4 regions of the Nonomuraea sp. NPDC049624 genome follow, and region 3 is predicted to be linked to each of the others. Evidence: riboswitches for the same ligand, from Rfam matches in the RefSeq annotation. Region 3 holds a riboswitch; each other region holds the start of a gene.
What was found. A riboswitch is a leader RNA that binds a small molecule or an ion and turns the genes downstream of it on or off. The one in region 3 is predicted to bind cyclic di-AMP.

Region 1 (3,903 bases), on a different contig from region 3:
GGTTGCGACAGATGAGGAGGCCCGCCATGACACCGACCCCGCGGCAGCCCGCCGACGCCGCCACCGAGCAGTTCCTCGGCTACCGGGAACTGCTGTTCTCCGTGGTCTACAACATGCTCGGCAGCGTCGCCGACACCGAGGACGTGCTGCAGGAGGCGTGGCTGGCCTGGTCCGCCCGGCACCGCAGGCCGGACGCCGGACCGGTGGAGAACGTCCGGGCCTATCTGGTGCGGATCGCGGTGAACCAGGCGCTCGCCCGGCGGGCGGACCTGAGCCGCCGGCAGGAGACCTACGTCGGCCCGTGGCTGCCGGAACCGCTGGTCACGGCCCCGGACAACGCCGGGGGCGCCGCCGGGAGCGGGGAGTCGTTGTCGATGGCGGTGCTGGTCGTGCTGGAGACGCTGTCACCGCTGGAACGAGCCGTCTTCGTGCTGCACGAGGTGTTCGGGTTCAGCCATCCGGAGACGGCCGACATCCTCGGGCGCACGCCGGCGGCCGTCCGGCAGCTCGCGGCCCGCGCCCGTCGCCACGTTCATGCCCGCCGTCCGCGTCACCGGACCGAGCCCGGCGTGCACGCCGAGGTGACCGAGCGGTTCGCCGCGGCGGCCCTCGGCGGTGACCTGCGGGCTTTGCTGGAGGTGCTGGCGCCGGAGGTGACCCTGTGGACCGACGGCGGCGGCAAGGGGCCCGCCACCAGCCTGCACCCGGTCCACGGCCGGGACGAGGTGGCCGCGATCTTCATGTCCGTGGCCGCGACGCTGACCCCCGGCGCGGTGGACCTGCGCTACCGGCGGGTGGCCGGGGATCCGTGCGCGCTGGTCTTCTCCGGTGACGGCCCGCTGGCCGTGGTCGTCGTCGATCTCACGCCCGAGGGCGACCGGATCGCCGCCGTCTACTCCGTCACCAACCCCGACAAGCTGACCGGCATCCGCTGAGCCGCCGGCCCCGCGGCTAGTTCATCGAGATGTGCACGTGGTCGTAGTGGTTCTCGGTGATGCTGCCGCGGTCGGACATCGAGCGCCAGCCCGAGCCCTGGTTGATGCGCTGCTTCCAGATCACGTACTTGACGCCCAGCTTGGCCTTGTTCTTCAGGGCCCAGTCGGCCAGCCGGTCGCCGAGCGCGTTGTTGACGGCGCTCGGCATGGTGCCGCCCGTGCTCATCATGAAGTCGCAGGCCCGGCCGAGCGGGTGCTCGCCGCTGGAGCCGGCCCGGAAGCAGCCCACCTCGTACGGCAGCGAGAAGTTCTTCTGCACCTGCGCGCGCATCAGCCGGGTGCGCGGCGTGATGTTGTCCGAGCCGGCCGGCAGCTCGGGCGCCCAGCTCCCGTCGGACTTCTTGCCCGGCCCGAACGGCACGAGGTCCTGGAGCTTCTTCTTGATGTCGTCGATGACGTCCTGGGCGTCGTCGCGCTGCTCGGCCACCTCCGCCGTGCCCGCCTTCAGCTGCGTCGCGAGCGCGGCGGCGGCCGTGGCGGCCTTCTTCTGGTCGTCGCGGGCCTTGGCCACGCTGTCCACGACCGCCTGCTGCTCGGCGGTGAGCTGTTCGAGCACGGCCGCGCCGCCGCCGTCCGGGGTCAGCATGAAGCCCGGCAGGGAGGCGTCGCGGCTCTGGTAGCGCAGCCGGGCGATCTCGGCGACCCGCTGCTCGGCCGTGGCGACCGCCTGCTCGGCGGCGGTGAGCCGCTGCTGGGCCGCGGTAGCGGCCTGCTGGGCCTTGGCCAGCTCGACCCGCTTGAGGTTGTACGTCTCGATCAGCTTGTCGACCTTGCGGTTGAGCTGCTTGAGCTGGGCCCGCAGCTGCGCCTCCGACGGCTTGGGCGCGGCTGACGCCGAGACTGAGGCGGCGGCCGGCTGGACGAGCAGGGCGGTGGCGGTGATGAGACCGACGGCAAGACTCGCGGGGGACGAAGCCGCCACGTGGTTGTTCCTCTCCCTCTGCCGGCCGGGTTAGCTGACGGGTTCGGGCACGGGAGCATTCCCTACCACTTGCGCGGATTCACCCCGGATGCGATGGGTCCCCGGCTCCCGGGCAACACGCCCGGGATTAGGCGTACAACGACCGTTATGGCCGGTGTCTAACGGGATATTAGTGGTAGATCACGAGTCATGCGACTTTAATGAGAAACCAATTAGTGATCAATTCGTGATCGCAACATGCGTGCCGCCTCCTCCGGCAGCACGTCGTTGACGAAGGCACCCATGGCCGACTCCGAGCCCGCCAGGTACTTCAGCTTCCCGGGCGCCCGCCTGATGCTGAACAGCTCCAGGTGCAGGTAGGCCAGCTCGCGGCCGTACCGCACCGGCGCCTGGTGCCAGGCCGAGATGTACGGCATCGCCACCCCGAACAGCGCGTCGAGCGCCCGCAGCACCGAGGTGTACAGCGGCGCGAACGCGGCCCGCTCCTCCTCCGACAGCGCCGCCAGGTCGGGCACCTGCCGGTGCGGATACACGTGCACCTCGAACGGCCAGCGCGCGGCGGCCGGGACGAACGCCGTCCAGAGCTCGTTGGCGGCCACCACCCGCGTGCCGGCGGCCCGCTCGGCGGCCAGCACGTCGGCGAACAGGTTGCCGCCCGTGTGCCGCGAGGCGGCCCCGAGCTGGAGCTTGGTGCGCGGGGTCACGTAGGGGTAGGCGTAGATCTGCCCGTGCGGGTGGGGGAGCGTGATGCCGATCTCCTCACCCCTGTTCTCGAAGCAGAACACCTGCTCGACGCCCTCGATGCCGGACAGCTCGGCCGTGCGGTCGGCCCACGCCTCCATCACCAGCCTGACCTGGGCGTTGGAGAGCCTGGAGAAGGAGGAGGAGTGGTCGGAGGTGAAGCAGACCACCTCACACCGCCCGACACCCGGCCGCACCTCACTCAGGCCGCCGACATCCCCGTAAGTCCCAAAATTTCCGGAGAAAGAGGGAAAGCGGTTCTCGAACACCACCACGTCATAGTCGTGGGCCGGGATCTCCGACGCCCGCGTGTCGGACGACGGGCACAACGGGCACTCGTCGGCCGGCGGCAGGAACGTGCGTGTCTGCCGATGGCCGGCGATCGCGATCCACTCCTCGGTCAGCGGGTCGTAACGCAGCTCGGAGGCCACCGGCCGCGGGTCGAGCGGCCGCCGGTCGATCGCGCTCCGGTCGGCGTCGTCGCGCCGGTCGAAGTAGATCAGCTCTCGGCCGTCTGCCAGGTGGGTGATGGTGCGCTTCAAGGCGTGCCCTCCGCGATGATCAGTTCTCCGGCCCGTTCGGCCAGTTCGGTGCGTGCTTCCTCGGGCAGCCCCGCGTCGCTGATGACCACGTCGGCCTCGGTCAGCTCGGCGATCGTGCTGATGCCGACCGTGTTCCACTTGGTGTGGTCGGCGGGGACCACCAGCCGGTGCGCCGCGGCCACCAGCTCCCTGTCGGTCTCGGACTCCAGCAGGTTGGGCGTGGTGAACCCGGCGCGCAGGCTCATGCCGTGCACCCCGAGGAAGAGCGTGTCCACGTGCAGGCGGCGGATGGCCGCCACCGCCACGGGGCCGACGAGCGCGTCGGAGGGGGTGCGCACGCCGCCGGTCAGCACGACCGTGCGGTCGGCGCGCGGGTTGCGGTGGAAGACCTCGGCGACGGGGATCGAATTGGTGATCACGGTCAGCTCGGGCACCGCGACCAGATGGTGGGCCAGCGCCCATATGGTGGTGCCGGCGGAGAGCGCCACGGCGGTGCCCGGCCGGACGAGAGTGGCCGCGTGCCGCGCGATGGCCTCCTTCTCCTGCTGCTGGCGGGCGGACTTGGCGGTGAAGCCCGGCTCCTCGGTCGAGCCGGGGCCGAGGGCCGTCGCGCCGCCATGAACCTTCTCCAGCAGCCCGCGCTCGGCCAGCACCTCAAGGTCGCGGCGTATCGTCATGTCGGAGACGCCGAGCTCGCGCACGA
Region 2 (3,903 bases), on a different contig from region 3:
ATGTCGATGCCGTCGAAGACGTCGGCCCAGCGGGGGTCCTCCACCAGCTTGTAGCAGGAGTCGGCGAAGGCCGTCGGGTTCTGCGCCGCCTGGCCGAAGCCGCCGGACCAGGTCCAGCCGCCGAAGGAGAAGAGCACCTTCAGGTTGGGGTACTTCTTCTTCAGCTTGCGCAGCTGGTTGAAGTTGCCGCGCAGCGCGCCGTTGTCCCAGGTGTCGGCGACGCCGTCGACGCTCTCGCCCGCCTGGTAGAAGCGGTCGTAGTCGGCGTAGCTGTCGCCGATCGTGCACTGGCCGTTCTGCACGTTGCCGAACGCGTAGTTGATGTGGGTCAGCTTGGCCGCCGAGCCGCTGGTGTCGATGTTCTTGACGTGGTAGCCGCGCTGGTAGATGCCCCACTGGACGAAGTAGCCCAGCACCTTGTTGCCGCCGCCACCGCCGCCGCCCGTGGTGGTCGCGGTGATCTGGTTGCTGTCGGCCGAGCGGTTGCCGGCCGCGTCACGCGCGCGCACGGTGTAGGTGTAGGACGTGTTGGCGGTGAGGCCGGTGTCGTTGTACGTGGTGCCGGTGACGGTGGTGATCAGGGTGCCGCCGCGGTAGACCTCGTAGCCGGTGACCGCCACGTTGTCGGTGGAGGCGTTCCAGGCCAGCGCGACGCTGTTGTTGCTGACGCCGGTCGAGCGCAGGTTGCCGGGCACCGACGGCGGGGTCTTGTCGTCGCCGCCACCGCCGCCGGTGGTCGTCGCGGAGATCTGGTTGCTGTTGGCCGAGCGGTTGCCGGCCGCGTCACGCGCGCGCACGGTGTAGCTGTAGGCGGTGTTCGCGGTGAGGCCGGTGTCGTTGTACGTGGTGCCGGTGACGGTGGTGACCAGGGTGCCGCCGCGGTAGACCTCGTAGCCGGTCACGGCCACGTTGTCGGTGGAGGCGTTCCAGGCCAGGGCCACGCTCGTGTCCGTGACGCCGGTCGAGCGCAGGTTGCCCGGCACCGACGGCGCGGTCGTGTCGGTGCCGCCGCCACCGGAGACCTTCCACAGCGCCGCCACGTTCGGCGGCTCCCAGCCGGGCTGCGAGGTGTGCGCCTGGAGGCAGACGTAGTCCACGCCGTTGTAGGTGACGACCGTGCCCGCCGTGTAGGCGGTCCACGGGGCCCAGGCCGCCGCGTACGCCACCGTGCTGGCGGAGGCGAGCGTCGGGACGGCCACGGCCGCGGTGAGGGGCAGGGCCAATGCCGCCATTCCCGCCAGGACCTTGCTCAGAATGGTGTGTTTCATGTCGCTCCGACATCCGTTGGGGGGTGTGTGGGGAGTGGGATGGGAGACTTCTGGGGAAACTATTAGGAAAGTTTCCTTTAAGTTGTGAATCGACGGTAGCCGCTGCCTGGGGGAGCGTCAATACGTATCGGTCAGGTGTCCGTAACCGTGCCGGTCAGACCCCGGACACGCCCGTTCACGAGGGGATAACGGTTCCGGAACGGGGGCTGACGGCGGGGTGAGCCGTGGCTCAGCATTGGAGCGTGGCAGGAATCTCCGCCTGGCGGCGGACGCCCACGCGACGCGGACCCTACGTGGCCCGCGCGGTCGCGGAGTTACGGTCCTGGCCGTCGCTGAACGTCAGCGGCACCGGTCAGCAGGTCGCCTTCGCCGTACACGGAACCGAGATCCTGCGCCTGGCCGGCCGGGACGAGATCCACGTACGGCTCACCGCCCCCGCCATCGGCCGCCTGGAGCCGTATCTGGGGGCGTGCGACCAGGTCCACGCCTGCCGCGACGGCGCCTGGGTCGCCGTGCAGGTCGACGCCGAGCCCGATCTGGAATTGTTGCTGGCGCTCACGAGCGTGGCGATAAAGGCGCACGTGGCGTGAACCGATTCGGCGCGTAGCGTTTCTCGCACGCAGCGTCGAAATTATTGCCGCCATTTGCCGGGGAATTACTCGCCGGGTAGCTTGGTTGTACCCAGCCGAACGGGGAGTCGTCCCAGGTAGGGATGGCATTGCCTGGGAATTACCCAAGCGGGACCCGTGTTGTACAGAATCGATGCGGACATCTCCGCATCTGGGCGTCGCACATATACCTTCAGGCCCTTTCCGGGGCCCGGGAAGACGATGCGTCAGCCCTTTGCCTGACCAAGAGACCGCTGAATCCGCCTGTGCGCGGAACCGGGGACCCATGTGTCCAATGGGGTGAATCGGCACCGTGGTGCCGTAGGGCAGCTTCCCGCCCGAACCCGTCAGCTAACCCGGCAAGCGGCACGGAAGCTCAAGGAGTAACACCCTCATGGCCAAGCACCGTCTTCACCGTGCCTACAAGCTCGACCTCGCCAAGATCGCTCTCGGCGCGACCGCCGTCGCCGGCGTGCTCGGCACGCACGCGGCAGTGAACGCCGACGCCACCCACGCCACCGCCCACACCGCAACCCAGACCGCCAAGGTCGCCGGCGTGGCCGCCCAGCCGCGCGTCGCGCAGAACAGCGCCGCCGACGAGAGCGCCAAGGGCAAGGTCAACGTCACCGCCGCCCAGGTGCTGGCCACGGCCCGCGCTCAGGTCGGCACCTCCGAGGACGCCAACGGCGGCGGCACCAAGTTCCAGAAGTGGTACGCCGACTCCCAGCGCGCCGCCGAGACCGCCGCGCGTGACGGCGGCAACCGCGCCATGTACCTGAACGCCCCCTGGTGCTCGATGTTCGTCTCCTGGGTCGGCGAGCAGACCGGCGCCCGCCCGCAGGTCGGCTGGGACGCCTACACCGTGACCCACGCCAAGTGGTTCGCCGCCAACGACCGCTGGGGCACCGAGGCCAAGCCGGGCGCCGTCGTCTTCTTCTCCTGGAGCGGCAGCAAGAGCCTGAACGACATCCAGCACGTCGGCTTCGTCGTCAAGGACAACGGCGACGGCACGATCTCCACGATCGAGGGCAACACCGGCAACGGCAAGGTCGAGCAGCGCGTCCGGCCGACCTCGCAGGTCGTCGGCTACGGCTACCCGTCCTACGCCGCCTGATCCTGCTCTGCCGAAGAGCGCACTCCCCGCGGGGAGTGCGCTCTTTCGCGTCTCAGGGCCGCCGGTGCCGGTGGACCAGAACCGCCGCGGCCTGTCCGGCCGAGCGGGCCGCGCCCGGCTCCCCGGAGATCATCGCGGTCACCGTGGCGCCGTCGATCAGGGTGAGCAACTGCTCGGCGAGCAGGGCGGGGTCCCCGGCTCCCGCCTCCTCGGCGAGCGAGCGCAGGTAGGCGCGCAGGCGCTCCTTGTGCTCGCGCACCGCCGTGCGGACGGCGGCCGAACCGGCGCCCAGCTCGGCGAAGGCGTTGGCGAACCCGCAGCCGCGGAAGTCGTCCTCGGTGAACCAGCGTTCCAGCCACGCGAAGACCGCCGGGATGCGGTCGCCGGCACCCGCCACGTACGCGGTGAGCGAGGCCATCCAGCGTTCGTCGCGCCGCCGCAGATAGGCCACGACCAGCGCCTCCTTCGACGGGAAACACTGGTAAAGGCGTTTCAGCGAGACGCCGGAGGCGGCCCGGATCTCGTCCATGCCGACCGCCTGCACGCCGCGGCGGTAGAAGAGGTCGCCCGCGGCGTCCAGCAACCGCTGCTCGTGATCCATGACACCCCTCCAGGTGCTTGCCGCGGAGAACGCTCGTTCTCTACGCTATCGCACAAGCCGGGAGAACGACCGTTCTCTCGATCGGAGAGGACAGCCCATGACCCGCCCGCCCGTCCCGCCGTTCACCGAGGAGACCGCCCGGATCAAGGTCCAGGCCGCCGAGGACGCCTGGAACACCCGCGACCCCGACCGCGTCGCGCTCGCGTACACCGAGGACTCCGTGTGGCGCAACCGCGGCGAGTTCGTCACCGGCCGCGCCGCGATCGCGGAGTTCCTGCGCCGCAAGTGGGCCCGCGAGCTGGACTACGCCCT
Region 3 (3,903 bases):
GCGCTCATCGGAGGTGGAACCGGGCCGCCGAATTGATCGTTTGGACCGTTCATAGCTGATCACGGCGTGCCGACATATGCGGAGTACGTCACATATAAGTGATCATGTCAATAGCACTGGTCAAGGGCGCCGATTGTCGCGCTTGACGACCTTTCCGCGATGCGTTTACCTTCACCGAGACGAGCGGCTTTGCTTCGCCTGAAAGGTCCGAGTTCTGCTGTTGGGGGGAGGGCTCCCGGTGGATGTGCTCACAGAAGGCGTTGAGCTGAGCCACGCGGATTTGGCGTTACTGGCCGAACTGGCCAGGGGGGTGACCGTCGATCGGGTCGGCAGGCGGCTGGACATCAGCGGACGGACCGTACGGCGCAGGCTGAGGGGCATCTGCGACCGCATCGGCGTGGCCACGGCGATCGAGGCCGTGGCATGGGCGGCGCGCCGCCAGCTCATCTAGCGGCGCTCATCTGGCGGCGCTGGGCGAAGTGGCGCTGGATGAAGTGGGGCTGGGCGGTGTGGCGCTGGGGCGGTGTGGGGCGCCGGTCAGTCCGCGATGCGCACGCCGCCGGCGAACGGCCGCCCGCCGATCGGGGCGACCCGCACGACGTCACCCGTGCGCGGGGCGTGGACCATCATGCCGCCGCCGATGTAGATGCCGACGTGGTGCAGGTCGCTGTAGAAGAACACCAGGTCGCCGGGGCGCAGCTGGTCACGGCTGACGTGCGTGCCGGCCGTCCACTGGTCGCCGGTGTAGTGGGGGAGCGAGATGCCCACACGCTGGTAGGCGGCCATCACCAGGCCGGAGCAGTCGTAGGAGCGCGGCCCTTCGGCGCCCCACACGTACGGCTTGAGCTGCTGGGTGAGGGCCCACTTGACGGCCTGGGCCGCCTTGCCGTCGCCGATGACCGGCAGGTTGACGCGTACGGCCCGGGTGCCGGGACGGCCGGCCTCGCCCATGGCCCGCCGGTAGAGGTTGCTCTCCACCTTGGTGACCAGCTTGGTGATCTTCGAGCGCTTGGCCTCCAGATCGGTGACGATCTTCTGGACCTCGGCGATGCGGGTCTTCGCGCCGGCCCTGGCCCGCTCGGCGGCCTCCATGGCCTTGGCGAGCTGGTTGACCTCCTCGCCCTGCTGCTGTTCGAGCGCGTACGTGGTCGCGGCCCGGTCGAGGAAGGTCTCGGGGTCGCCGGACTGGGCGAAGGCCAGGGCCTTGTCCAGGCCGCCGGTGATGTAGGCGTTCTGGGCGAGCAGCGAGGCCCTGGCGCGCCTGGCGGCCAGGTCGGACTCGCTGGTGGCCAGGATCTTCTGGGCGGAGTCGTTGGCCTTCTGCGCGGCCTTCAGCCGTTCGCGCTGCTCGTTGTACTGCTCGGCCAGCGTCTCGATCTCTTCGTGCAGCTTCTCCACCTGGTCGGAGAGCTCGGAGAGCGACGGCTTCGGGTCGGCGGCGGCGGAACCGACGGGGACGGCGAACAGCATCGCGGCGACGGTGACGCCGATGACGCCGAGGCGGCGTGCGCGCCTGGCCTGTTCCTGGGGGCGGGCGTGCCTGCCCCCCGTCTTCCCCGAGCGGTCGAGCGTCCGCTTCACCAACCGAGCTCCTCTCATCGACGCCGGCCGGGTTAGCTGACGGGTTCGGGCCGGAGCAGCCCTACCGAGATGGTCGGATTCACCCCAAGTGGCGGCGCTGGCTGCTCGCCGCCGTTGGTTCCCCGGCTTCCCTTGCGGGAATTGGGCGTGTCTTTCCGCGCGCATTACGCGGAGAACATCGTCGCTGGACACTAATGCACTCCGGGTTCACGCTCAACCGGAACTGCCGAGTCTGTAGAGGTTTCACAACTGAAGGGTCACAAGGTGATCTCGTGGGTAGCCGTACGGAAGCGGGCTTCTGCACCTTTTGTCCAGCATTCGGGGCGCTGAGGTCTGGAGGAAAGCTCCAAGTCGGCTCGTGTTCGCTCGACCACGGGATGTGATGAGATGCCCGAGACGTGGGATTTAGGGCCGAGCCGTAATGAGATCTGTACCCTGGAGAGCCATGGAGCAGGTGGCCGAAGTGGCAGTCCCCGAGACCGCGGTCGTGGTCAGGCGTGCCCGCACGCCCGACGTGCGTGCGATCAGGCGTCTCGTGGACACCTACGCGGGCGCGGGTCCGCGGCTCCTGGAGAAGGCCACGGTCACGCTGTACGAGGACGTCCAGGAGTTCTGGGTGGCCGAGCGGGACGGGGAGGTCGTCGGCTGCGGCGCGCTCCACGTGCTGTGGGAGGACCTCGCCGAGGTCCGTACGGTGGCCGTCGATCCCGCGTGCCGGGGGCTGGGCGTGGGGCGGCGGATCGTCTCGGCACTCGTCCGGCAGGCGAAGGATCTGGGGCTGCGGCGTGTATTCTGTCTGACTTTTGAGGTCGACTTCTTCGCGAGGCACGGTTTCCGCCCCATCCAGGGCACCCCGGTCTCACCCGAGGTCTACGCCGAGTTGCTGGCCTCGTACGACGAGGGTGTGGCGGAGTTCCTTGATCTGGAACACGTCAAACCGAACACCCTTGGCAACACCCGCATGCTGCTGCATCTGACATCGGGTGACGCGGACCTTGACCACTTGGAAAGGTGATTGTTGATACCTATGTCGATACGTTGGGCAGCACAGGCATGTGTCCTGACACGTGCCACATGCGCACTCGAAGCGAGGTGACACGGTGAGCACCGGACAGCCGCCGTACCCACAGGACGATTCCGGCGAGAACCCCGAGTACGGGCAGCACCACGGCCGTCGGCCCGGTGAGCCCGACCCGGACGTGACTGTGGTCGGCTACCGGGCGGACGATGCCTTCGGCCAGCCCCCATATGGTCAGCAGCAGCAACAGGGCTATGGCCAGCAACAGCAGTACGGCCAGCAACAGCAGCAGTACGGCCAGCAGCAGGGCTACGGCCAGCAGCCCCAGTACGGCCAGCAGCCCCAGTACGGCCAGCAGCCCGCCTCGGGCCAGCAGGGTTACGGCCAGCAGCCGCAGTCCTCCGGCCAGCAGTACACCCAGCCGGGCTACGGCCAGGAGGCCCAGTACGGCCAGCAGGCCGGCTCGGGCCAGCAGGGTTACGGCCAGCAGCCGCAGTCCTCCGGCCAGCAGTACACGCAGCCCGGCTACGGCCAGGACGCCCAGTACGGCCAGCAGGGCTACGGCCAGCAGCCCGCCTCGGGCCAGCAGTACGCCCAGCCCGGCTACGGCCAGCAGGCCGCGCCGGGTCAGCAGGGTTACGGCCAGGACGCCCAGTACGGCCAGCAGGGCTACGGCCAGCAGGCCGCCGCGGGGCAGCAGGGCTACGGCCAGCAACCCCAGTACGGTCAGCAGCCGCAGTCCCAGCCCGACTACGGTCAGCAGCAGGGCTACGGCCAGGACGCCCAGTACGGCCAGCAGGCCGCCTCGGGCCAGCAGGGCTACGGCCAGCAGCCGCAGTCCTCCGGCCAGCAGTACGCCCAGCCCGGCTACGGCCAGCAGGCCGCGTCGGGCCAGCAGGGTTACGGCCAGGAGGCCCAGTACGGCCAGCAGGGCTACGGCCAGCAGTCGCAACCCGACTACGGCCAGCAGCAGGGCTACGGCCAGGACGCCCAGTACGGCCAGCAGGGCGGCTACGCCCAGCAGCAGTACGGCGACCAGCAACAGGGTTACGGCCAGCAGTACGGCGACCAGCAGCAGTACGGCCAGGCATACGGCCAGCAGCAGCAGTCGCAGCCCTACGGCCAGCCCGGCTACGGCCAGCCCTACGGTCAGCCCGTCGGCGTGCAGCCCCCGGGCGCGCCGGCTCCTCTGGCGGAGTGGTGGCAGCGTCTGGTCGCGAGGATCATCGACGGTGTCATCCTCGGCATCGTGAACTTCGTGGTCAGCCTGATCCTGGGCCTGTTCGCGATCGGTTACGACTCGG
Region 4 (3,903 bases), on a different contig from region 3:
GTTGACGTACCTGGCCGGGCCCTTCCTGGGCGGGTTGTTCACCGACCACGCGAGCTGGCGGTGGGCCTTCTACGTGAACGTGCCGCTCGGGATCGTGCTGATCGCGATCGTGGTGCTGCGGCTGCCGTTCCGTGCGGGCACCGGCGGCGGGGGCCGGCCGGACTACGCGGGCATCGCGGTGTTCAGCGTGGCCATCAGCGCCCTGCTGCTCGGCCTGACCGAGAAGGGCCTGGACGGCAACTCCTGGACGTCCCCGTCCGTGGCCGGGCCGATCCTGCTGGCGCTGGTGCTGCTGGCCGCGTTCGTACTGGTCGAGTTGCGGGCGGCGAACCCGGTCATGCCGATGCACCTGTTCCGGGACCGTACCTACACGCTGGTCAACGCGACCTCCTTCTTCACCGCCTTCTGCATGTACGCCGGCGTGGTGTTCCTGCCCCGCTACTTCCAGCAGGCGCTGGGCGTCAGCGCCACCGAGTCGGGGCTGAGGATCTACCCGATGACGCTGGCCATGGTGGCGGGCAGCGCGCTCATGGGCACGCTGATGTCCAGGACGCGCACGTACAAGCCGTGGCTGGTCGGGGCGCCGTTCCTGCTGGCAGCCGGCAGCCTGCTCTGCCTGAACCTCACCGTGCGCACCGACGGCCTGCTGCTGGCCGGGTGGATGGCGCTGCTCGGGCTCGGCATGGGGCCGATGTTGTCGGGGCTGACCGTGGCCGTGCAGCAGGCCGTCCCGCCGCGGTACATCGGCACGGCCTCGGCCAACCTCACCTTCTTCCGGCAGATCGGCGGCTCCGTGGCGCTGGCGCTGGCCGGCACCGCGTACACGTCGGTCATCACCACGGACGCGCCCGTCCACGGGCTCGCGGCCGCGCACGCCTCGGCGGCGGCCGTGGTCATCCCGTCGCTGGGCGTGGCGGGCGCGGTGATCGCCCTGGTCGCGCTGGTCATGATGCCCGGCAGGCGGCTGGAGCAGGCGCCCGCCGCGGAGAGCAGAGTGGAGGCCGGTTTCGCGTCGTAAGCGACGTCGTGCGAAGCTGTGGATGTCCCCAGAACCAGGAGGTCCTCATGGCGGAAACACCGGAGCCGGAAGTCAGCGAGACTCCCGAGGACGAGATGAAGCGCAAGTTCCGCGAGGCGTTGGAACGCAAGCGCGGGCAGCAGGCCGACTCGGCCGCGGGTGGCAGGGGCGTGGACCCGTCGAAGATCCACGGGGCGCACGGTCCGGCAGCGAGTAAAAGATCCTTCAGGCGCAAGAGCGGCGGCTGAAAGGCCCGATTTAGCAGGGGGTACGGCATGCCGTGCCCCCTTTCTCTTTGCCGTGATAGGTAGATCTTTACCCGGTTCATGACGATTCGTTTGTATTTGTCCGAATCTCTGGGTACGGTCTTAACCAATTACCAGCTGGTGGCGTAGTCCCTACCAGGAGAGGGACGACAGCTGGCGCCGAATCCCGACTTGTCGGGAACCGGGGACCCATCTCATTGGGGTGAATCCGGCCACGTGCCGGTAGGGCATCTCCACGCCCGAACCCGTCAGCTAACCCGGTAGGCGAGATGGAGAGGACTTCACGCATGTACCACCTCGTCGTACCCCCGGACAGTGTAGTGACGACCGCCTGCTGAGCGGTCTCTTCCCTGACTTCCCCCACGCGCCGCGTAACCACCTTTTCGGCGCTCTGCCCGGTTACGCACCGTAGTCACGCGCGTTCCCCCTGTCCCCTCGCGAAGGACTTCACTGCTTCATGTCTCGATTTGGCCTGCGCTCTCTCGCTCTGCTGTCCGTGTCCGCCATGGGCGCGCTGACGATCTCCGCCACCGGCGCCCACGCCGACACCGGCGACGACCAGAAGATCCTGCTCAAGGGTTCCACGAAGGCTTCCTACTTCTGGGACGACTCCTCCGGCCGCGCCGGCGACACCGGCCTGCCGGCCAGCGGCAAGCCCATGCAGAAGGGCCTGGCCGCCAGCCCCAGCTGGCCCCTCATGACCGAGGGTTACGTGACCTACAACGGCAAGAAGATGCCGTTCTTCGTGGGCGACCGCGGCCCCGGCGAGCCCTCCAGCCGTGGCGTCATGCTCGACCTCGACGCCAAGACCTTCGCCGAGCTGACCGGCGGCACCTTCAACCCCGACACGCTCGGCGTGGACGGCAACGGCGGCCAGGGCCACATCAAGATCGACTACGTCATCACCAAGTGGGGCGACGGCAAGGGCAAGAAGAACTACCCCGTGGCCTTCTCCACCGGCGCATGGGGCAGGTTCGACGACAACCCCGCCGAGCCCCCCAAGGTGCTGGCCGAAGAGCCCGCCGACGACGCGGCCGGTTCCGCCGGCGGCCAGGTCGGGAAGACCGTCGCGATGGGCGGCACCGTGATGGCCGGCGTGCTCGTGCTGGCCGGCGGCGGCGTGGTGCTCGGCGGCGAGCGTCTGCGCAAGCTCCTCAACGACTGATCTGCGGACAGACCACTCTTTACGCCTCGCGACCAGAATGACATTCTGGTCGCTGTGATCCAGCGCGCAGCCGCCAACGGCATCGAGATCGCCTACGAGAGCTTCGGCTCACCGGAAGGCAGGCCCCTGCTGCTCATCATGGGACTCGGCGCCCAGCTCATCCACTGGGACGACGAGTTCTGCGAACTCCTGGCCGAGCAGGGCCACCACGTCATCAGGTTCGACAACCGCGACGCGGGCCTGTCCACCCACCTCCACGACGAGGGCGTGCCCGCATGGGGTGCGCCCTCGCCGTACGTGCTGGACGACCTGGCCGACGACAGCGCCGGGCTCATGGACGTCCTGGGCCTGCCCGCCGCGCACGTCGTCGGCGCCTCGATGGGCGGGATGATCGCCCAGGCGCTGGCCATCCGGCACCCCGCCCGCGTGCTGAGCCTGACCTCGATCATGTCCACGCCCAGCCCGCAGGCGGCCCCGCCGACCGAGGCGGCCGCCGCGGTGCTCCTCGCCAAGCCCGCGACCGACCGCGAGGGGGTCGTCGCCGGCGCGCTGAGCACCTGGGCCGTGCTCGGGTCCCCCGGCTGGGAGCTGGACCGCGAACGCGTCACCAGGCTGGCCGGGCTCGCCTTCGACCGCTGCCACGACCCGTCCGGCACCGCCCGCCAGCTCGCCGCCATCATGGCCTCGGGCGACCGCACGTCCGCGCTGGGCGGGCTGAAGGTGCCCGCGCTGGTCATCCACGGCGAGGACGACCAGCTCGTGCCGCTCGCCGGCGGGCGGGCCACGGCCGCCGCCATCCCGGACTCCCGCCTGGTCACCTACCCCGGCATGGGCCACGACCTGCCCCGCCCCCTCTGGCCCGCGATCGTCGCCGAGATCACCGCCCACACCGGCTCCGCGACGCCCGCCCGGCCGGAGCCCGCCGCGTGACCCGCCACAAGACCCGCCGCAGAGCCTTTGTCGGCGCGGGCCGTCAGAGCTCCAGCTTCTCCTCGATGACCTTGAGCATGTGCCGGGCCAGGGCCAGGTTGGCCCGGTTGCGGTCGAGGGCGAGGTAGAGGAACAGGCCCTTGCCGCTGCGGCCGGTCAGCGGGCGGATGATGTGGTACTGGGCGGTCAGCGTGATCAGGATGTCCTCGATGCCGTCCTTGAGGCCCAGTGAGTCCATCGTGCGCAGCTTGGCCTTGATGACCTCGGTGTTGCCCGCCGCCGCGACCTGCAGGTCCAGCTCCTTCGAGCCGCCGAGCGTGCCGAGCGCCATGCCGCTGCCGTGGTCGACGATCGCCGCCCCGATCGAGCCGTCGATGCTCATCATCTCTTTGAGGGAGACGTCCATGCCTGCCATGCTTTCCTCCGCTTCGGTGGGGATGGTCAGTGTTTGCGTGCCACGGCGGCCACGGAGGCCGCCGTCTTCCTGCCCTCCAGCCGGAGGAGCCCGACGTTGGCGCCGGGTC

Region 1: linked by a shared signal. The riboswitch ahead of AB0J76_RS38150 (hypothetical protein) and the one ahead of AB0J76_RS05550 (NlpC/P60 family protein) in region 3 are both predicted to bind cyclic di-AMP.
Region 2: linked by a shared signal. The riboswitch ahead of AB0J76_RS30170 (CHAP domain-containing protein) and the one ahead of AB0J76_RS05550 (NlpC/P60 family protein) in region 3 are both predicted to bind cyclic di-AMP.
Region 4: linked by a shared signal. The riboswitch ahead of AB0J76_RS33040 (hypothetical protein) and the one ahead of AB0J76_RS05550 (NlpC/P60 family protein) in region 3 are both predicted to bind cyclic di-AMP.

Annotation. Positions count from the first base shown of each region.
Region 1 is NZ_JBFAOR010000010.1:350,371-354,273, forward strand. Features, by position in the region: gene sigJ (RNA polymerase sigma factor SigJ) at 27-935, shown strand; gene AB0J76_RS38150 (hypothetical protein) at 952-1,917, opposite strand; cyclic di-AMP (ydaO/yuaA leader) riboswitch at 1,923-2,061, opposite strand; gene galT (galactose-1-phosphate uridylyltransferase) at 2,130-3,200, opposite strand; gene AB0J76_RS38160 (DeoR/GlpR family DNA-binding transcription regulator) at 3,197-3,903, opposite strand, start outside.
Region 2 is NZ_JBFAOR010000007.1:488,645-492,547, forward strand. Features, by position in the region: gene AB0J76_RS30160 (glycosyl hydrolase family 18 protein) at 1-1,268, opposite strand, end outside; gene AB0J76_RS30165 (luciferase family protein) at 1,511-1,858, shown strand; cyclic di-AMP (ydaO/yuaA leader) riboswitch at 2,119-2,256, shown strand; gene AB0J76_RS30170 (CHAP domain-containing protein) at 2,271-2,990, shown strand; gene AB0J76_RS30175 (TetR/AcrR family transcriptional regulator) at 3,043-3,591, opposite strand; gene AB0J76_RS30180 (nuclear transport factor 2 family protein) at 3,689-3,903, shown strand, end outside.
Region 3 is NZ_JBFAOR010000001.1:1,057,459-1,061,361, forward strand. Features, by position in the region: gene AB0J76_RS05545 (LuxR C-terminal-related transcriptional regulator) at 239-451, shown strand; gene AB0J76_RS05550 (NlpC/P60 family protein) at 538-1,581, opposite strand; cyclic di-AMP (ydaO/yuaA leader) riboswitch at 1,588-1,739, opposite strand; gene AB0J76_RS05555 (amino-acid N-acetyltransferase) at 2,027-2,596, shown strand; gene AB0J76_RS05560 (RDD family protein) at 2,682-3,903, shown strand, end outside.
Region 4 is NZ_JBFAOR010000008.1:423,327-427,229, forward strand. Features, by position in the region: gene AB0J76_RS33030 (MDR family MFS transporter) at 1-1,018, shown strand, start outside; gene AB0J76_RS33035 (DUF5302 domain-containing protein) at 1,066-1,266, shown strand; cyclic di-AMP (ydaO/yuaA leader) riboswitch at 1,432-1,566, shown strand; partial or broken gene AB0J76_RS33040 (hypothetical protein) at 1,790-2,218, shown strand; gene AB0J76_RS33045 (alpha/beta hydrolase) at 2,504-3,379, shown strand; gene AB0J76_RS33050 (hypothetical protein) at 3,423-3,794, opposite strand; gene AB0J76_RS33055 (roadblock/LC7 domain-containing protein) at 3,821-3,903, opposite strand, start outside.